Regions from separate parts of the Comamonas guangdongensis genome, predicted to be linked through region 3. Evidence: predicted binding sites of a transcription regulator. Region 3 holds the regulator's gene; each other region holds the start of a gene.
The links. Region 3 encodes LexA, which represses DNA repair genes until DNA is damaged. Its sites were predicted from a motif close to ACTGTATNNNNATACAGT; they were not measured.
Positions count from the first base shown of each region.

Region 1: the regulator LexA is predicted to act here: its motif matches at 1,230-1,247, upstream of AB6724_RS15410 (VRR-NUC domain-containing protein).
Region 2: the regulator LexA is predicted to act here: its motif matches at 2,725-2,742, upstream of AB6724_RS01260 (DNA topoisomerase IV subunit B).
Region 4: the regulator LexA is predicted to act here: its motif matches at 2,626-2,643, upstream of imuA (translesion DNA synthesis-associated protein ImuA).

Region 1 covers NZ_JBFYGN010000018.1:83,775-89,027, forward strand. The annotation lists gene AB6724_RS15410 (VRR-NUC domain-containing protein) at 1-1,210, opposite strand, end outside; gene AB6724_RS15415 (carboxymuconolactone decarboxylase family protein) at 1,457-1,786, shown strand; gene AB6724_RS15420 (potassium transporter Kup) at 1,851-3,761, opposite strand; gene AB6724_RS15425 (type 1 glutamine amidotransferase) at 3,979-4,749, shown strand; gene AB6724_RS15430 (c-type cytochrome) at 4,834-5,253, opposite strand, start outside.
Region 2 covers NZ_JBFYGN010000001.1:273,449-278,701, reverse strand. The annotation lists gene AB6724_RS01265 (lytic transglycosylase domain-containing protein) at 1-685, opposite strand, end outside; gene AB6724_RS01260 (DNA topoisomerase IV subunit B) at 721-2,691, opposite strand; gene AB6724_RS01255 (MFS transporter) at 2,930-4,129, shown strand; gene AB6724_RS01250 (hypothetical protein) at 4,135-4,266, shown strand; gene AB6724_RS01245 (SDR family oxidoreductase) at 4,309-5,121, shown strand; gene AB6724_RS01240 (class I SAM-dependent methyltransferase) at 5,166-5,253, shown strand, end outside.
Region 3 covers NZ_JBFYGN010000012.1:29,715-34,967, reverse strand. The annotation lists gene AB6724_RS12050 (asparaginase) at 1-983, opposite strand, end outside; gene lexA (transcriptional repressor LexA) at 1,085-1,759, shown strand; gene AB6724_RS12040 (hypothetical protein) at 1,922-2,296, shown strand; gene AB6724_RS12035 (linear amide C-N hydrolase) at 2,881-3,954, shown strand; gene AB6724_RS12030 (GGDEF domain-containing protein) at 4,367-5,253, shown strand, end outside.
Region 4 covers NZ_JBFYGN010000034.1:12,073-17,325, forward strand. The annotation lists gene AB6724_RS20130 (HD-GYP domain-containing protein) at 1-914, shown strand, start outside; gene AB6724_RS20135 (HD-GYP domain-containing protein) at 1,176-2,525, shown strand; gene imuA (translesion DNA synthesis-associated protein ImuA) at 2,659-3,465, shown strand; gene AB6724_RS20145 (Y-family DNA polymerase) at 3,468-4,850, shown strand; gene dnaE (DNA polymerase III subunit alpha) at 4,857-5,253, shown strand, end outside.

The sequences.
Region 1 (5,253 bases), on a different contig from region 3:
GCAGCGGCGCGAAGATGGCCGGCCAGCACAGCAGGCCGAACAGCGAATTGACGAGAGCGTTCTCCACATAGAACACGGGCGCGTCGGCGCTATGCCAATGCTCACGCAGCGCGTATTCGACGCCCATGGGCTGGAGTGGCGGGTCCAGCTCCAGATCGCTGCGCAGCGCGGCCACTGCGGGAGCCAGCGCCGGAGTACGCGCGACGCGGCCCAGTCCCAGGCTGCGCTGCAGGCGCGGCAGCATGCGAGCCAGGCGCTGCCGTTCCTCCTCGCTTTCAGGAGCAGCCTGCGCTTGCCGGGCAAGGGCTAGAGCGTGATCGAGCCGCTGCATGCGCTCCAGCACGCGGATATGCCGATGGCGCGCGCCGGGGTAGCGGCTGGCCGCGTAGGCCCGGGCGGCCAGCGGCCAGTCCTGCGCTTTTTCGCAGGCCTGGCCCAGGCGCAGCAAAAGCTTGGCGCGGCGCTGCTCCAGCCAGGGATTGGGGCTGGTGCAGCCGCTAAGTTCCTGCAGCAGCGCCGCCGGATCCGCGCCTTCATCCAGCGCGCGGCGGCTGGCCGCCAGGGCCAGGTAGAAGTCCAGGTCGGTACGGCTCTGGAAGGCCCGCGAATCCGCATCCAGAGCCACGGCCTCGTAGCGGAAGATGCCCAGATCGGCCAGCACAAACTCCGACCAGTCCTGGTGCAGATTGCCAAAGAACATCAGGCGCAGGCGTTCGCAGAGCTCGCCCACCATCACGCGCCAGACGGGCTCGCGCGCCTGCGGGTGCCAGGCCGCATAGGGCTGAAGCAGCTCGGCCCCATCGGCCAGCGCCAGCAGCATATCGGCCTTGCGCATGGAAGCCTGTAGGGACGCGCCATCCAGGATCTGCAGCAGCTCGGGCTTGGTGTGCAGGCCGAACAGCTCGGCAAGCCCCATGGGCGCCTCGTCGCTGAGCCAGCCCAGCGCCAGCAGCGGCAGCGCTGCCTCGCGGATCTGCGGAATCTCCTCATACACCAGCTTGCTGGCGCGAAACCAGGGACCGCGGCGCATCACCATGCGCACCAGCAGCGCCTGCGCGGGCTGGGGCAGGCAGGCAAACTGCGCGAGAAAGCACCCCTCCTCCTCGTCCAGCAGATCGCCATAGCGCCGGCCCAACCAGTCCAGCGCGCGCTGGAAGTTGTGCAGATAGTAAAAGCGGTGCGGCGCTATGCCGGCGCGAGCTGCGGTCAAGATGGTGGCCGGAATCAAAACTGTATTTTTATACAGCCGTCATAGTGCAGAGGCCGCTGGGGACTTGCGGCGCTGCACGGTCTCGAGCAGCGGCCCGGGAGCGCCCATGGTGCGATCGCCAAACTGCGGCCGATCGCCCAGTTGCGTCCCACATCGCCCATGCGAGCGCCTTCTTCGAGTAGCCCCCGCATTGAACAAAGCACCGCGGCGCAACACAATGAAGGCTTCACTCACAAGGAGCAGCATATGCTGGACTGGACCGAATATCGCAAAGAGCTCGCAGGCCGTCTGGGCGAGTTTTCCCAGCTCACCCCCGGCACCATGGAAGGCTACAAGGCCTTGGCCAGCGCGGGCAGCAAGACCGGCCACCTGGACGCCAAGACGCGCGAGCTGATCGCCCTGGCCGTGGCCGTGACCACACGCTGCGACGGCTGCATCGCCGTGCACACCAAGGCGGCCAAGGCGACCGGAGCCAGCCGCGAAGAAGTCGCCGAGGCATTGGGCGTGGCCGTGGCCCTGAATGCCGGTGCGGCCATGGTGTACTCGGCGCGCGCCCTCGATGCACTGGAAACCTAGGCCATAAAAAACGATAGCAGCCTGCACGGCCGCAGCGCTGCTATCGCGGGTATTTTCAAGAGCTCTAGAGCACCACCTGCGTGCCCAGCTCCACCACCTGGTTGGCGGGCAGCTTGTAATAGGTGGAAGCGCTGGCCGCCTGGCGTGTCATCCAGGCATAGATGGCGCAGCGCCATGGGGACAGGCCGCCCGTGCCGTCCACCACCTGCACCCGGGCCACAAAAAAGCTGGTGACCATGGGATCCAGATTGGGCATATCGCCTTCTTCATCGGGCTTGATGAGCTGGAGCGCGGCCGGAATATCGGGCTGCTCGCGAAAGCCGAAATGCATGTCCAGCATCCAGACTCCGTTGCACAGGCGGTGCAGCTGCAGCCGCTGGGCATCGGGCACATAAGGCGTGTTTTCATTGACCACATGCAGAAACACCGTCTGCTCATGCATGACCTTGAAGTGCTTGAGATTGTGGAACAGCGCGCTGGGCACAAGCTTGGGATCGGAGGTCAGGTAGACGGCCGTGCCCGAAACCACGGGCACGCCGCTCATGGGCGAGGTCATGAGCTCGCTCATGGGAATGTCCAGGCGGCTGCGGTGCTCGGCCACCAGCTGCGTACCGTCGCGCCAGGTGGTCAGCGCGATGAAGATCAGCGCGCCCATGGTCAGCGGGAACCAGCCGCCCTGCTCGAGCTTGGTGAGGTTGGAGGCAAAGAAGCCGATCTCCAGCACCGCAAAGCAGACCAGCGCGGCCAGGATCAGCCGGCGGTAGCGACTCCGGCCCAGATAGACCACAAAGCCCACCAGCATGGTGGTGATGAGCATGGTGCCCGAGACCGCAATGCCGTAGGCCGCGGCCAGCGCTCCCGAGGACTTGAAGGCCAGGACCAGCGCGATCACGGCCAGCAGCATCAGCCAGTTCACGCTGGGCACATAGATCTGGCCCTGTTCCTGGTCCGAGGTGTGCAGCACACGCACGCGCGGCAGATAACCGAGGCGGCTGGCCTGCACGGTCATCGAATAGGCACCCGAAATCGTGGCCTGCGAAGCGATCACCGTGGCCGCCGTGGCCAACACCACAAAGGGCAGCAGCAGCGAGGGCGAGGCCAGCAGGAAGAACGGATTTTCGGCGGCCGCCGCATCGCGCAGTATCAGCGCCCCCTGGCCGAAGTAATTGATCATGAGGCTGGGGAACACCAGGCCGAACCAGCCCAGGCGCACGGCGCGGCTGCCGAAATGCCCCATATCGGCATACAGGGCTTCGGCACCGGTCATGGCCAGGAACACGGCCGAGAGCAGAAAAAAGGCCTTGTCCGTGTGCTGCACCGCAAAGCGCAAGGCATGCAAGGGGTTGATGGCCTGCAGCACCATGGGAGTCTGCACAATGCTGAGCACGCCCACCCAGGCCAGGCAGACGAACCAGACTATGGTGATCGGCCCGAACAAGCGCCCCACGCTGCCCGTACCCTTCATCTGTATGGAAAACAGGCCGATCAGAATGCCTATGGTGATGGGCACGATGAAATGCTCGAAGTCGGGTGTCGCAATGCTCAGGCCTTCGACGGCGGAGAGCACGGAGATCGCCGGGGTGATGATGGCGTCGCCATAGAACAGCGCGGCCGCAAACACCCCCGCCCCCACCACAAAGCGCGAGCGGCGCGACTGATCGCCGAGCACGCGGTGGGCCAGGGCCGTCAGAGCCAGCACCCCTCCCTCGCCGTCGTTGTCGTAGCTGAGCACCACCCATACATATTTGATGGCCACGACCACGATCACGGCCCAGAACAGCGCCGAGAGCGCGGCCAGCACGTTCTCCGGCGAGACCGCCAGTCCATGGCCGCCCGCAAAAGCCTCCTTGAAGGCATAGAGCGGACTGGTGCCGATATCGCCAAAAACCACCCCAAGTGCGGCCAGAGTCAGTGCCGACTGGCTGCTGCCATGTGTTTTGCCATCGCTTTCCGAGGCTTGATTGGTCTGCGACATAGTTGTGCTTGTTGTGATGATGAGCCGCGCCTGCGCTGGAGGACGCTGGCGCCAGTATGGCATAGGGCCACCGCGGCCGGCTCTGTTGCGCGCGCCGGCCGCCACCTTCTTGATGCCATCTTGATAGCACACAAGGCGGTCCATACAGGGGCTTGATGGCTGAAGCCCTAAAGTGAAGGCCTCTCAACCACCGGTCCGGACTCCGGGCCCGCTCCCTATGAAACCTGTCGCCATCCTCCAGCATGAGGCAGCGCAAGGCCCCGGCATTCTGCTCGATCACCTGCGCCAGCAAGGCATGGCCCATGTCCTGCTGGACCCCTGCGCCCAAGGCTCGGCCCCGGCCGACGCACGCGACTACCGCGGCATCATCGTGCTGGGCAGCAACCACTGCGCCAACGAGCAGCTGCGCTGGATCGAGGATGAGCGCTGCCTGCTGCAAAGCGCGCTGCTGCACGACGTGCCCGTGCTCGGCCACTGCTTCGGCGCCCAGATGCTGGCCCGGGCCATGGGCGCGCGGGTCTGGCGCAATCCCTGCCCCAATATAGGCTGGAGCACGGTCTGGGTCACGCGCTGCGCCCAGCAGCTGATGGACCTGCCGGCCCAGGCCAGCATCTTCAACTGGCATTACGACACTTTCGAGATCCCGCGCGGCGCCACGCGCACCATGTATGGTCGGCATTGCCTCAACAAAGGCTTTATGCGCGGCCGCCACTGGGCGTTTCAAGGCCATCTCGAGGTGACCGCGGCCAGCGTGCGCCAGTGGTGCCGCGAGGGGCATGAAGAGCTGCTTCAGGCCCAGGGTCCGGGGGTGCAAAGCGAGGCCCAGATCCTGGATGGTCTGGATCAGCATCTTGCCGGCCTGCACGCCATGGCGCTGCGTACCTACCGCGCCTGGACCGATCAGCTGGAGCAGCCAGACGCCATGGTCGACGATGTGCTGGCCAGGTTCCGCCTCAAGTCCAATGACTATCTGCGCCGCAGGCCGTGAGCAAATAGCCCAAGAGCCGCTGGCACTACCTCGCTTTGCGGCTGACGCGAATTGATGCGCGCGTCCTCATGGCAAGACTTGCGTTCAAGGAGCTTTGTCGACGGCCTTTGGCGGGTGGTTGACGCGGATCGCGGGCACGCTTTTGAGATAGACCGCGATGGCGTGCAGATCTTCATCGCTGAGTTTGGAGGTGCCTCGAACTACCGCTTTCATGCCGGAGCCTACGACGTCGGAGTCCGGTGTTATGCCTGTTTTGAGCAGCTTTTGAATATCGGCGAGGGACCAGTCACCGATACCTGTCTTCACGTCAGAGGTGATGTTCGGTGCATTTTGCCCATCGGGGCCACCCACATTGCCCGAGAACGCCAACGACGTTTTAAGACCCCCCAGTAGGTTGCGCGGCGTATGGCATTCCTCGCAATGCGCCACAGCGTGCACCAAGTAGTTGCCACGGCTCCAGGTGGCGTCTTGAACGGGCGGGACTTTTTTCTCCTCGGGTTTGAA
Region 2 (5,253 bases), on a different contig from region 3:
CTTTGTAGGGCGGCACGATGCGGCCGAACTTCTGCACCGCGCCCTCGCCGGCGTTATAGGCGGCCAAGGCCAGATCCAGACGACCCGGAAACAGGTCCATCAGATAGCTGAGATAGCGCGCGCCGGCCGGCACGTTGACCGCGGGGTCGGCCAGTTGCTGCTGCACGCTGCGCTGCTTGCTGGCGGCAACGCCAAAGCGCTGTGCCGTGGCGGGCATCAGCTGCATCAGGCCCACGGCACCCTTGGGCGAAACGGCTTCGGTATCAAAGCCGGACTCCACGGCGATCACGGCCTTGAGCAGGTCGTAGTCTACGCCCGTGGCGTCGGCGGCCTTGCGCAGATGGCCGCGCAGGTGCTTGAAGCCCGGCGCGGTCTCGAAGAGATTGCCGACCTTGGTGCGCGCATTGAGTCCTGGTGCGGCCGAATCTGGCCGCAGGTGCAGACCCTGTTCGCTGCTGTCGTAGACATTGCCTTTGAAGAACAGCTTGTAGCGCGCATCAATGGCTTCGGCCGCGAAATGGGTCACGCCCAGCTCATCCACATAGGCCCAGAGATCGGCATGCGCGGACGGAGCCAGAGCCAGCCAGCCCGCTGCGGCCAGCAGCAGCTGCAGGCAGCCGCGGCGCAGCCCGCCCGCCAGAAAGCGGCTGCGGCCTGACAGCGTCGGGAGCAAGGGCTTTGACATCATGTGATCCATTCAGCGCAATGCCGGGGGCGTGCTCAGATATCGACCTCCACGGCATCGCCATGCAGCTCCATCAGCTCGCGGCGGGCGGCGGCTTCGCCCTTGCCCATGAGCTTGGTGACCACGGCTTCCGACTGCGCAAAGTCCAGATTCATGAACTGCACCGGCAGCAGGCGACGCGTATCGGGGTTCAGCGTGGTTTCCCACAGCTGCTCGGCATTCATCTCGCCCAGGCCCTTGAAACGGCTGACCTGGCATTTCTCGCGCGGCACGCCGTCCTTGGCGCATTTCTCGATGATGGCATCGAGCTCGCCCGCATCGAGCGCATAGACCTTGATGGCCGGCTTCTTGCCGCGTGCAGGCACATCCACACGGAACAGCGGCGGCAGCGCCACATGGATGTGACCGGCTTCGATGAGCTTGGGGAAATGCTTGAAGAACAGCGTAAGCAGCAGCACCTGGATGTGCGATCCGTCCACGTCCGCATCCGAGAGAATGCAGATCTTGCCGTAGCGCAGACCGGACAGATCGGGCTCGTCATTGGGGCCATGCGGGTCCACGCCGATTGCCACCGAGATATCGTGGATTTCGTTGTTGGCGAACAGCCGGTCGCGGTCCACCTCCCAGGTGTTGAGCACCTTGCCGCGCAGCGGAAGGATCGCCTGGGTTTCCTTGTCGCGGCCCATCTTGGCGCTGCCGCCGGCAGAGTCGCCCTCGACCAGAAACACCTCGTTGACGGCTATGTCCTTGCTCTCGCAATCGGTCAGCTTGCCGGGTAGAACGGCCACGCCGCTGCCCTTGCGCTTTTCCACCTTCTGGCCGGCCTTCTGGCGAGTCTGGGCGGCCTTGATGGCGATCTCGGCCAGCTTCTTGCCCCAGTCCACATGCTCGTTGAGCCACAGCTCCAGCACGGGACGCACATAGCCCGAGACCAGGCGCACGGCATCGCGCGAGTTCAGGCGCTCCTTGATCTGGCCCTGGAATTGCGGATCCAGCACCTTGGCATTGAGCACATAGCTGGCGCGCGCGAACACGTCGTCGGGCATGAGCTTGACGCCCTTGGGCAGCAGCGAGTGCATGTCGATGAAGGCCTTGACGGCCTGGAACAGGCCGTCGCGCAGACCGCTGTCATGCGTGCCGCCCGCCGTGGTGGGAATCAAGTTCACATAGCTTTCGCGCAGCGGCGCACCATCTTCGGTGAACGCCACGCACCAGGCCGCGCCCTCGCCTTCGGCAAAGCTGTCATTGTTCTTGTCGGCAAAGCCCTCGCCTTCGAACAAGGGGATCACGGGCTCGCCATGCAGGCTTTGCGCCAGATAGTCGCGCAGCCCGCCCTTGAACTGCCAGGTCTGGGTATCGCGCGACTTCTCATTGATCAGCGAGACCGCCACGCCGGGCATGAGCACGGCCTTGCTGCGCAGCAGATGCACCAGCTCGCCCATGGGCAGGGCCGAAGATTCGAAGTACTTGGCATCGGGCCAAGCGCGCACCGTCGTGCCCTGCTTGCGCTCGCCGGCCTGCAGGTCGCGCACCTTGAGCGGCTCCACCACATCGCCGCCCGAGAAGACGATGCTCGCCACCTGGCCGTCGCGATGCACGCTCACCTCCAGGCGCGTGGCCAGCGCATTCGTCACCGAGACGCCCACGCCGTGCAGGCCGCCCGAGAAGCTGTAGGCGCCGCCATTGCCCTTGTCGAACTTGCCGCCCGCGTGCAGACGCGTGAAGACCAGCTCCACTACGGGAGCGTTTTCCTCGGGGTGCATGCCAAAGGGAATGCCGCGCCCATCGTCCTCCACGCTGTAGGAGCCGTCGGCATGCATGGTGAACTTGATCTTCTTGCCGTAACCGGCGAGAGCCTCGTCGGCCGCGTTGTCGATCACCTCCTGCAGTATGTGCAAGGGGTTGTCGGTGCGCGTGTACATGCCGGGACGCTGCTTGACAGGCTCCAGACCCTTGAGAACGCGGATCGAGCCTTCGGAATATTCGTTGGAAGGTTTAGCTGCCATGGGGGCGGATTGTAGTGGTCTCTCCAGATCGAAGCTGGATAAATTCACAGTTGTTTACTCCCAATACTCTCGCACAAACCCCGATCATCTGTCTTGCGCAAGGTCTGAGCTCGCCATCCGGCAGCTCTGCCTGCCGCTTACGCGACGGCTTTCATATACGTAAAACAACGGGTTTCGTTAAAGTTGCGTTCCTACCGGATTCAAGGCAGACATGACAACAAAGAACGCACAAGCCCCCATGTCCATGGCGCAGATTCTTCTGTGCGGTGGCGCCATCGTCACCCTTTCCATGGGCATACGCCATGGCTTCGGCCTGTGGCTGCAACCCATCACGCAAAGCATGGGCTGGACGCGCGAGAGTTTTTCCCTGGCCATCGCCGTGCAAAACCTCTCCTGGGGCGTGCTGGGCATTTTCGTGGGCATGCTGGCCGACCGGCTGGGCGCCTTCAAGGTACTGGTGGGCGGATCGGTTCTGTATGCACTGGGCTTGGCCGGCATGGCCTTGTCGCCCACCAGCACACTATTCGTCCTGACGGCAGGCGTCCTGATCGGCGCGGCCCAGGCCGGCACCACCTATGCCGTGATCTATGGCGTGCTGGGGCGCCAGATTCCAGCGGCCCGGCGCAGCTGGGCCATGGGCGTGACGGCGGCCGCAGGATCCTTCGGCCAGTTCTTCATGGTGCCCGTGGAAGGTGCGCTGATCGCCAACTTCAACTGGTCCAATGCGCTGCTGATCCTGGCTGTGTTCGCGCTGCTGATCGCTGGCCTGGCCTTTGGCCTGCGCGAGCCCGGCTTCGGCGGCGGCGCGGCCATGAAGCGCGAGCAGACCGTGGGACAGGCCTTGAAGGAGGCCTGGACCCATCCCAGCTTTCTGCTGCTCACGGCCGGCTATTTCGTCTGCGGCTTCCAGGTCATGTTCATCGGCGTGCACATGCCCAGCTACCTCAAGGACTTCGGCATGGCACCTCAGGTGGCCAGCTATTCGCTGGCGCTGGTAGGCCTGTTCAACATCTTCGGCACCTATCTGGCGGGCAATCTGGGCCAGAAGATGCCCAAGCGCTATCTGCTGTCCGGCATCTACAGCCTGCGCTCGGCCGCCACCATCGCTTTTCTGCTGGCACCGCTGTCGCCCTGGTCGGTCTATATCTTCTCGGCCGCCATGGGGTTCCTCTGGCTTTCCACCGTGCCGCTGACCAATGCCACCATCGCCCAGGTCTTCGGCGTGCAACACCTGTCCATGCTCGGCGGCTTTGTGTTCTGCAGCCACCAGATCGGCAGCTTCATGGGCGTGTGGCTGGGCGGCTATCTGTATGACCTCAACGGCAGCTACGACATGGTCTGGTACCTGTCGATCGCACTCGGCGTCTTTGCGGCCATCGTCAACCTGCCCGTGCGCGAGACTCCCATCCCGCGCGGCACCGCAGCCCAGCCGGCCTGAACGCCATGCAACTCAAGCTGTGGCAGCGTGCACTGATCTGGAGCGCCGTGCTGGCGGTGTTGCTGACCGTGTTTGCCCTGTATCTGCAACCGGAATTCATGGTCACACTGGCTGACCATGTCTGGGCCTGCTTCTAAGCCTTGCGCCAACCGGCCCGGGCGGCATGGCCGGGAGTTCCCATGCCCCGTATCGTGATCACCGGCGCCTCCGACGGCATAGGCGCCGAGATGGCGCGCCAGCTGGCGCAAACCCATAAAAACCGGCTGCAGCTGACGCTGGCGGCGCGCAACGCGGACCGCCTGCAGGCCGTGGCCGAACAATGCCTGGCACTGGGTGCCCAGGTGCTGGTGCAGCCCACCGATGTCGCCGACGAAGCCCAATGCCGCGCGCTGATCGCCAGCGCCGTTCAGCAGTTCGGCGGGCTCGATGCCTTGATCAACAACGCCGGCATGTCCGCCCACGCGCTGTTCGAAGAGGTCGACGCGCCAGACCTGGGCTGGTATGAGCGGCTGATGCGCATCAACCTCTGGGGCAGTGTCTGGTGCACGCATGCGGCACTGCCCCACCTCAAGGCCAGCCGGGGCTCCATCGTGGCCGTGTCATCGCTGGCCGGCCTGATCGGCGTGCCGGGGCGCACGGCCTACAGCGCCAGCAAATTTGCCATGACCGGCTTCTTCGAGGCCTTGCGCATAGAACTCAGGCCCGCGGGCGTGAGCGTGACCACGGCCTACCCCGGCGTGGTGGACACCCGCATCCGCTACCACGGCTACAACGCCAAGGGCGAGGCCGCAGGCGTCAGCGGCCTCAAGGAGGATGGCGCCATGAGCGTGCAGGAGTGCGCGGGCCTGATACTCGCCGGCATGGAGCGCCGCAAGCGCGAGGTGGTGATGAGCGCCAAGGGCAAGCTGGGCCGCTTCATGAAGCTGCTGGCGCCGGGCCTGGTCGAGGACATGGCACTGGCCGCGCTCAAGGATGATGTGAAGCCGCATTGAGCCGCCGCACCCGGGGGCATTGCGCTGCTATAGTTTTCGGCAAGATGACCTGCCCTATACCCACGGAGGCTGCCGCGCTGCCTCACACCCATGGCGCGCAAGCGCCTTCCGCCTGGATTGCCCGCTTTGCCC
Region 3 (5,253 bases):
ACGCGGGCCTTGCTGGGCGGCAGCAGCACGCAGTCCAGACCTGTCTCGTCGCCGGCCTTGAGCAGTTGTGCCGGAATTTCATCGTGTTCCGATCCAGCGGGTAGCCCCCCCTGGCCCACGGCCTGCCCTTCCAGGCAGCGCGTGCCAAGCCACACGACCACGCCCTGGCTTCTGGCCCGCAGCAGGGCCTGCAGCAGATCCCGATGGATAGTGGCGTTGCCGGTGCCCGCCACCACCAGCCCCTGCACCCCGGCACCTACCAGCGCCTGTACCGCCCGCTCGCCCTGCAAGGCGCCCGACTGCACAATCTCCACCCAGGGCAGAGCCTCGCAAGCCAACAGCTTCTGCAGACGCTGCTCGCCCCAGGGCGCGCGCGCGGCCACCCCGGCAATCCAGCGCACCCTGGACTCTTCCACATAGGCGCAAGGCCCGCCTTCATAGGAATGCAGCGCATTCAAGCGATAGGGATGGACCTTGAGCACCCGGCGCGCCGAATGCACCTCGCCCGCCGCCACCACCCACACGCCCGCCCCCCCATCCGCGGCCACGGCCACGGCATCGCGCAGGTTTTGCGGACCATCGGCCTGCAGCGAGGTCGCGGGGCGCATGGCACAGGTCAGCACCACGGGCTTGGCCGGCTGCAGCAGCGCCTGCAGCAGCCAGGCGGTTTCCTCCAGCGTGTCCGTGCCATGGGTGATGATCACGGCCTGTGTGTCCGCATCGTCCAGCGCCGCCTTCACGGCCTGCAACAGGCTGCGCCACACGCTCCAGTCCATGTCCTTGCTGTCGATCTGGGCCAGTTGCACGGCCTCCAGCATGGCTCCGGTTCGGCCCGCAGCCAGCTGGGACAGGTCCGGCACGGCCGCAAGCAGCCCCGCCACACTGATCTGCCCTGCCCGGTAGCCCACACCCTGGGTGCTGGCCTGGGCCTGGCCCGCGATCGTTCCACCCGTCCCCAAAATCACAATCTTTGGTTGTGCCACTTGCTCTCCGCAAAAAACTGGTTAAAAATACAGGTACTGTATAAACCAACAGATCAGAATTCCAGCTTAGGCCCAGCCTACTGAACGACCGGAAGCCAGACATGCTAGACCATCCCAAGCTCACTCCCCGCCAGCAGCAGATTCTGGATCTCATTCAGTCCACCATCGCCCGCACCGGCGCGCCGCCCACACGGGCCGAGATTGCCAGCACCTTCGGCTTCAAATCGGCCAATGCCGCCGAGGAACACCTGCAGGCCCTGGCCCGCAAGGGCGTGATCGACTTGGTCAGCGGCACCTCGCGCGGCATCCGCCTGCGGGCCGATACCGTGCGCAACATCAATGCCGCACGCGGCACCAGCTTTGCGCTGCCGCTGACGGCGCTGGCACCTCTGGTCCTGCCCCTGGTGGGCCGTGTGGCCGCTGGCTCGCCCATTCTGGCCCAGGAACATATAGACCAAAGCTATTCGGTGGAGCCCGGTCTGTTCGCCGCCAAGCCCGACTATCTGCTCAAGGTGCGCGGCATGTCCATGCGCGACGCCGGCATCATGGACGGCGACCTGCTGGCCGTGCAAGCCACCCATGAGGCGCGCAACGGCCAGATCGTGGTCGCCCGCCTGGGCGACGATGTCACCGTCAAGCGCTTCAAGCGCACCCCGCAAGGTATTGAGTTGCTGCCGGAAAACCCCGATTACAAGGTGATCCATGTGGCGCCCGAAGAGCCTTTTGCCATTGAAGGCCTGGCCGTGGGCCTGATCCGCAACAGCATGTTCATGTGATGCCATCCATCGGCGCGGCCTGAACGGTACGCCGAGTCCCGATCCCTCTCCAGTCCAGGTGGTAGGCGCGAAGTCGGTTTGCTTCGCCCTGGGCGGAGCTTTGCCCGATAACTGCAATCCTGCCCTTATCCATGCCGCAAGGCTATCGAGAGGAGTTGCCAAATGGGATTCGCCGCACCTTTGCTGTCTTTGAGCCGCCTGGGGCTGAAAGCCTTCCCCGCAGCCATGCCTGCCAATCGTGCGCATCTGGTCCGCGATGTGCACGAGGATCCGGTCACGGCCTCTCCCGACAATGTCTTCACCATGCGCAAAAGCCGCAAACGCCAGCGCAGCAGCGCCAAGGCGCTGCCGCTCAATGCACAACTGACCCTGCCCTTGCAGACCGAAGCCCTGGATAGGCAAGAGCCGCGCGTGCTGAAAATCGTACAGCGCGAGCCGCGCAAGCAGCCCGAATGCCTGCTGATCTCCGGCCGCATGGCCGATGTCTGCGCGGCGCTCGAGCGCATGGCCCGCAACGAGCACACGCTGCAGGCCTAGTCTTTCCTCAGGCCTGCATCTGCATGGACCGCGGCAGGCGTAGGCATGTTCCATGCCGAGGCCCGGGTCGCAGGCATTCATCATGGCGCTTTGCCTGGCTTGATGCCCGGGCTGCAGCACATGCCGGCTGAATGCCCCGACCGCTCCCGAGCCGGGTGGGCATGCAACTGTCACCCGGCATGCCCGGACATGTGCCGCACCGCATCCCTGCTTTGGCAGCTCAGCCCCGTCCCCATGGCATGGTCCGAGTTAATCACACGGCTTCTGCTGCCGGGGACCTCAAACCCAGCGCTTTTCTGGACCGATATTGCCCGGATATGCCAGCCAATACCGGAAATGATATTGGCTGGCGTTTTTCTCATGTCTCCGCTCATCTGAAATTTGATGTACTTCCCAGCGGCAGGCTCTGATATTCACCAGGAATACAGACGCGGCACTGTATGCTTTACAGTTAACATCGTGGATTAATCCAAGCCTTGACTGGATTCACTCAGGCGCAGGAGAAGAAACTGTAACCGGGTTTTATGCAGCCAAGGCCGCATATAGCGGACAGTGCTTCCGCATTTTTTATTTAGGAGTAATGGATGAAAAAGCGCATGCCACGCATCAGCCAAACGCTGGCGGCCTTGCTGATTGGAGCTTCCGGCCTGGCGGCCGCAGGAAGCGCATGGGCCTGCACCCGGCTGGTTTTTCATGGAGCCAATGGCCAGGTGATCACGGCCCGCTCCATGGATTGGAAAAGCGATATCGTCAGCAACCTCTGGGTATTGCCGCGCGGCATGGAGCGATCCGGCCAGACGGGTGCCAATACCGTTCGCTGGACCTCCAAATACGGTAGCGTTATCACCTCGGGCTACGATATATCGACCACCGATGGCGTCAACGAAGCCGGGCTGAATGCCAATCTGCTGTGGTTGGTCGAATCGCAATATCCCTCGTTCGATGCCGGCAGCAAGCCCGGCCTGACAATTGCCGCCTGGGCGCAATATGTGCTGGATAACTTCGCTACGGTTCAAGAGGCGATAGCGGCCCTGCAAAAGCAGCCATTCACCATAGTCTCCGATAATGTCCCCGGAGAAAACCGGCTCACCACCTTGCACCTGTCCATATCCGACGCCAGCGGCGACAGCGCGATTGTGGAATATATCGGCGGCCGCCAAGTCATCCACCACAGCCGGCAGTATCAGGTCATGACCAACTCACCGGTTTTCGAGCAGCAGCTGGCGCTCAACACATATTGGAAGCAGATCGGCGGCACCACCATGCTGCCCGGCACCAACCGGGCCGCAGACCGCTTTGCACGCGCCTCGTTCTATGTCAATGCAATCCCCAAGGACCCAGACCCCAACAAGGCTCTGGCCAGCGTTTTCAGCGTGATTCGCAATGTATCCGTGCCCTACGGCCTGAACACGCCGGAAGAACCCAATATCTCATCCACACGCTGGCGCACCGTCTTCGACCACCAGCGCAAGCTGTACTTTTTCGAGTCGGCGCTGACACCCAACACCTTCTGGATCGACCTCAAGGCACTGGACTTTGACCGGAGCAGCGGCAAGGTCCTCAAACTCGATCTGGGACAGAACCAGAATCACACTTTTTCCGGAGACGCCACCAAGCAATTCCAGCCATCTGCCCCATTCCAGTTTCTTGGCATCTAATTCCTTTCCGCCCCCTCTCCTCCAGCCCGCCGCCGAGCGAGCTTTGCTTTTTCCGCCAGCTCCTGAAACAGGCTCTTCAGACAATATCCGGGCGCACGGTGGACTGCCAGACCGCGGCGCCTCTTCGCCGGCAGCCCCATGCCTGGTTCAAAAAAGTCATTGCCTGGAGGCTCTGGCTCGCGCAGTGTCAATGCCTGCAATGCTGCAGCTTTGTGCCAATAAACCCCATGTTTTCCTTGGCCTCCACAATCACCGGACAAACCGTCGGCAGTTGCAAGCATTTGAAAATTTATGTGCCCAAGAATCAAAAAAGCAGCGGCATCCGTGAACCTTAGCCAAGGGATGCGCAAGGCTTGAGACGACAGGGGGCTGCTCTATGTGCGTGATCTGTATCGCCAGCATAGGCAATGAGATGTCGGCCGCCGACGACCGCATCTTCCTGCTCGCGCCGTCCCTGGCCATGCTGTTTCTCGCCGGCCTGCTCGGCATCTGCTGGCTCAACCAGCGCCAGCAGCGTTTTCTGCTCTGGCTATGCTCGGCATACGCGCTGACGGCGCTGTACCTGGGCATTCGCAGCCTGCTATCTCCCGAGGACCTCGATCATCACGCCACCGGCATCGGCACGCTCTACCTGCTGGGCTCATGGTGCCTGGCCCGAAGCTTTGCGGAGCGCAGGCGGGTATCCACCCACCCCGGACTTGCGCTGCTGATAGGCTTGGTGGCCCTGGCGGCGCTTTTCTATTTCACCCATATCGACCAAAACTTCTGGGACCGACTGTATTCGTTCAACCTCGGCATTGCGCTGATTCTTCTGCTTCCGGTCTCCGATGTCTTCAAGAAGCCCCGCGCCAAGGACTGGCTCAATCAAACCCTGCTCTGGTCCTACATCACATATGCGCTCTTCACCATGGCGCGGCCCCTGCTGGTCTCGCTCTGGGGACACACGGGCCTCGGCGGCGCCATGCAGCCCAACTCCCTGTATTGGGCCACCACCTTGATGAGCGTGCTGTTCTTCGCGCTGCTCTTCACCGTGCTGATATGCGCAGTCACCATGCGCGACATCGTCAGCCAGCTGCGCAGCGAACGCGACCACGATGCCCTGACCAAGACACTGAATCGCCGGGCCTTCAACGAAGCCGCCAGGCTGCGGCTGGCGGACCAGCGCCTGCACCCCATTGCCATTCTGGCCGGCGACATCGATCACTTCAAACGCATCAACGACGGCTGGGGACATGAGCGCGGCGATCGGGTGCTGCAGCTGGTGTCGGCCACACTGCAGCGCAATGTGCGCAGCCCCGA
Region 4 (5,253 bases), on a different contig from region 3:
AGATGATGCTGGTGGCGATCTACCTGGCGCAGAAGGAAGGCTGGGACGAGCACGACCGCGGTCTGCTGGCCACGGCGGCTTTGGTGCACGACGTGGGCATGCTCTATGTGGACCCGGCCTGGATAGACTCCGAACACTGGCTCAACGGTGCCGAGCGGCGGCATCTGATCGCGCATTCGGTCACGGGCATGCTCATCGTGCGCAGTGTGGGCTGCTACCCGCAGGCCGTGGAGATGGCGGTGCTGGACCACCATGAACGCATGGACGGCTCGGGCTATCCGCGCGGCAGCCGTGGCGATGCGATCTCGAAAATGGGGCAGGTGCTGCTGCTGGCCGAAGTGGTCTCGGCCTTTTTCGACAAGTTCCAGGACCTGCCGGGCCAGCGCCTGTCGCTGATGCTGCGCATGAATCACCGCTGTTATCCGGCGCATCTGGTGCGCCACATCCTGCCGCTGCTGTATGACGAGATGGCGCCGGGCACGCCGCTGCCGCCGCTGCAGGCCGAAGTCACTCAGAACCTGACGGCCTTGTCGGCCGCCTTCCAGATGTGGACAGAGCTGAGCCGGCAGTTCCCCGAGAATTGGCAGGCCATGCCCGACCATCAGGCCGCCATCTTCATCGAGGCCGGGCTGGCTCGTATGCAGCATCGGTTGGCCGGTGCCGGCCTGCATCCGCATCAGCAAACCGAGCTGCTGGCTTCTTTGCCGGAAGACGTGCAGGGGATGGGCGAGCTGGCGCTGGTCGGCCGCGAAGCGCTGTGGCAGCTGCAGGCCATCGTCAATGCCTGTCTGCGCCGCTGGCCGGGCACCCAGGCGCGCATGCATGCGGTCGATGCCGCCGTCATGGACTGGTGCGAAGCCTGTGTCAAGCTCGATGCCGAGCCAGCGGAGAAAGCCGTGGCCGGGACGGAGTAGGGCGCCCAGATCGGCAGGCCATGGCAGCCGGTCAGCCGGTTTTTCCGGGTCTGGCTGCTATTCAGGGTATCTACCAGCATTGCCGCGAGAAATGAATTTGATAGCTGCCAGCGCTTGCTGCTAGGGGGTGGAGCCGCTGTTTGATGTGCAAAATAGCCAGGAATTTCGATCTTTCTCAGATTGTCTTATATGTAATCAATTGATAATTATGTGTATTTTGTGTACGAAACTACGATACGTACAAAGCCTTGGGAAAGATTGATGAACGAGAAGATGGCGCAAAGTCCGCAACCAGCGAGCGTCGAGTGGCGCGATGAGGGTGTGCATTATTTGCGGGCCGTCACCGACATGGCCGATCACTGCCTGGTGATGACCAACGAGGCCATCTATACGCACAAGGGCATCAAGCTCGTGGACAAGGGGACCCGTATCGACAGCCGCATGTACGAGCGCCTGGCCCTGTATCCCTTGCGCTATCCGGTGGACTGGCATCTGAGCACGAACCACCTGGTCGACGTGGCCGAGCTGGAAGCCACGGCCCAGGCGCAGTGCGGGACGGTGGAGCTGATACAGCGGCTGGTGCTCGTTCTGGGAGATGAAGAGCGCCTGCTGGCGCCGATCCGGAGCATCGTGCTGGAGCCCCGCATCGCCTTCAAGCTCACGGTGATGCGTGAGCAGCGCAACGAGCTCTTCCTCCACAGCCTGCAGATGAGCCTGGTGGCCATCTATCTGGGGCTGCAAAGCGGCAAAACGGAGCGCGACTGCGTGTCGCTGGCCACGGCTGCCTTGCTGCACGACATGGGCATGCTGCACATGGATCCGGCCTGGACCGATGCCAGCTACCGCTTGACCAGTGAGGAGCGCAGGCAACTGGTGGCGCATTCCGTGACCTCCATGCTGATGGTGCGTAGCGCCGAAACCTATTCGCAGGCCGTGGAGCTGGCGATCCTCGAACATCATGAGCGCATGGACGGCTCGGGCTATCCGCGCGGCGTGCAGGGCCGGCATATCTCGTCCATGGGCCAGATACTGATGCTGGCCGAGGTCATCTCCGCCTTCTTCGAGAAATTCCCGGAAATGCCGGGTCAGCGTCTGTCGCTCATGCTGCGCATGAACCATCAGCGCTATCCCGCGCATCTGGTGCGTATCATCCTGCCGCTGCTGTACGACGAAATCACGCCGGGCACGCCTTTGCAGCCGCTGCAGGCCGAGGTCGGCCACAGCGTGAATGCCCTGTCCGCGGCATTCCAGATGTGGGGGACGCTCAGTCAGGGGTTTCCCGCGCTGTGGCAAAGCATGCCCGACCATCAGGCCGCAGCCTTTGTGGATAGCGGCGTGGGCCAGCTGCAAAAACAGCTGGCCGAGGCGGGCGCGCACCCCGATCAGCAGACCGATCTGCTGAGCTGTCTCAGGGACGATGTGCAGGGACTGAAGGAACTGGCTCTCGTGCACCGAGAGGCGCTCTGGCAGCTGCAATCCATTGTTGACAAATGCCTGCAGCAATGGCCGTCCGTCAGCCTGCGCGAAAACCCCGTGGACGCGGCCGTGGTCCAATGGTGCGAGGCCTGCATGCAGATTCCCTCGAGCAGGTCGATGGCCCCAACGCCCTGAGCGGCCTGGGACTCTCTGTCTCTTGATCGAACGCCGGCCTAGCCGGCGTTTTTCGTTTCCGGGATGTCAATAAGCCCATGCTGGCTGTAAAAGTTGAATAACTGTATATTTGTACAGTTGTCGAGATTTTTGCATGTCCACCATCTCTTCCGTCACCTTGCCGCCTTCCCGCCAGGAGCCTGGAGGATGGGCTGCGGCCGCCATGCCGGCGGGGGTCTGGCGCGGCTCGGACTGGCATGAAAGAGGGGATTGCAGGGCCTGGCCCACGGGATATGCGGCGCTGGATCGCGAGCTGCCCGGCGGCGGCTGGCCGGGCAATGCGCTGGTGCAGGTGCAGCAGCCGCCGCACACCCATGCCGAATGGGCGTTGCTGCTGCCGGCACTGGCCCGGCAGGCGCGCCAGCGCGCGGGGCAACTGGTGCTGGTCGCACCGCCTTATCTGCCGTTTGCACCGGCCCTGCAGGCCGCGGGCATAGAACCCCGGCGTCTGTGCTGCGTGCAGCGGCCGCAGGGACTGGCGGCGCAGGAGCTGGCCTGGGCCTGCGAGCAGGCCCTGCATTGCCGCGATGTGCTGGCGGTGCTGGCCTGGCTGCCGGATCTGCCCGTGCCGGCGCTGCGCCGGCTGCAGCTGGCCGCAGCGTCCGAGGCCCGGCCCATGTGGCTGTGGCAGGGGCTGGCCGCCGAGCAGCAGAGCTCGCCCGCGACCCTGCGCCTGCGTCTGCTCAGGGCCGGCCAGAGCGGCGCTGGTCAGCAAGAGCTGCAGCTGCAGATTCTCAAACGCCGCGGGCCGGCCCTGGAAAAGCCGGTGCCGCTATCGCTGGCGCAATGGGCCTGGGCTCCCGTGCTGCAGGCCCAGGCCGCGCGCCGCGCCGGCCAGAGCGCGGAGGCCGCGCTGCTCATGCAGGGCCGGCTGGCCGCAGCGCAATCCATGGCGGTGTGAGCATGTCCGGCAATACCCACTGGATCGCCTGGCCGGCCGCGCTGCTGGCCGAGCAGGAACCGACTCCCGCCAGCGCCTGCTGGTGGGCGCTGGAGTTTTCGCCGCGCGTGGTCCTGCTCGAGGACGCGCTGCTGCTGGAGACCGGCATGGTGCAGCGCCTCTGGGGCGGTTTGCAGCCCATGCTGAAGCGGCTGGAGCAGGCTTTTGCCCGGGCTTGCACCGTTGCCGCGGAGCAGCCGGTCCGGGCGCAGGGCGCCACGGCCTGGCTGGCGCTGGCCCGGCTCAGGCTGGCGCAGCAGCGCGCAGCCCAGGGCTTGGCAGAGTCCGGGCCGATTCCCGCCGATGCGCTGCCGCTATGGACTCTGAGGGCGCTGCAGGAGCACAGCGCGGTGCTGCAGCGCATGGGCTGCCAGACCTGGGGCGATGTGCGCGCACTGCCGCGGGCTGGGCTGTCGCGTCGCATAGGCAGCAAGCCTTTGCGGGTGCTGGACGAGGCCTACGGCCTGCTGCCCCAGCCGCTGGACTGGCTGCAGCTGCCTCAGCGGTTTGCGCTGCGCCACGACCTGGGCTACCCGGCCCATAGTGCGCAGGCGGTGCTGCAGTCCGCCCAGCCCCTGCTGCGCACGCTGCAGCTCTGGCTCCAGGCCCGTCACCATGCGGTGCTGGCCTTGCAGCTGCGCTGGCACCATGACCTGCGCCGGGTGGACGGGCAGGAGCTGCCGGCCTGGGATGAGCTCTGCATACGCACCGCCCAGCCCACCCAGGGCATGGAGCATCTGCAGCGCCTGCTGCGCGAACATCTGGGCCGGCTGCGCTGGCGTGCGCCGGTGGACATGCTGGAGCTGCAGGCGCTGGAGACCGTGCCCTGGGCGGCCATGCCGCTGAGCTGTCTGCCTGCCGAGGGCGGGGCGGCGGACCACCCCAACAGCCTGGCCTGGCATGAGTGGGTGGAGCGCATCGGCGCGCGCTGGGGCGAGGATGCCGTGCGCCAGGTCGAGCCCTGCGCCGACCATAGGCCCGAGGCCATGCAATGCTGGCAGAGCGCGGCGGCCTGGCTGCGGAAAAAGCGGCCGGCTACGCCAGTCAACGGCTGCGCCGACCCCTGGCAGGCGCTGTGGCCGCCCTGGCTGCTGCCGGAGCCCGAGGCGCTGGCCGTGCAGGCCAACCGCCCGCATTGGCATGGGCCGCTGCAGCTGCGTGCCGGGCCCTACCGGCTGGAATCGGGCTGGTGGGACGGGACCGAAGCGCTGGCCGTGCGCGATTATTTCGTGGCCTATAACGAGGTAGTCGGCCATGTCTGGATCTACCGCGAGCGCTCGCGCTCGCAGCTACTGGCCGCCGCGCCCAGCCCCGCGAGCTGGTTCGCCCAGGGTGTTTACGGGTAGTCGACCATGGTTGAAGCACTTGCGCCCATCGCCGTTGCGCCGCCGCCGGCCGCGACGCCCGCCACCCCCATGGCCCAAGGCATGGGCCGGGGGCCGCTGGCCTATGCGGAGTTGCACTGCCTCTCGCACTTCAGTTTTCTGCGCGGCGCCTCGGCGCCCGCCGAGCTGGTGCACCGCGCCAAAAGCCTGGGCTATGCGGCGCTGGCGCTCACCGATGAGTGCTCGGTCGCCGGTGCCGTGCGCGCCCATGAGGCGGCGCGGGACTGCGGCCTGCATCTGATCCACGGCAGCGAGTTCGCCTGGGGGGCGCTGCGCATCGTGGCCCTGGTGCGCGATCTGCAGGGCTGGGGCAATCTCTGCGAGTTCATCACGGCCGCGCGCGGCCGCGCGGCCAAGGGTGAAT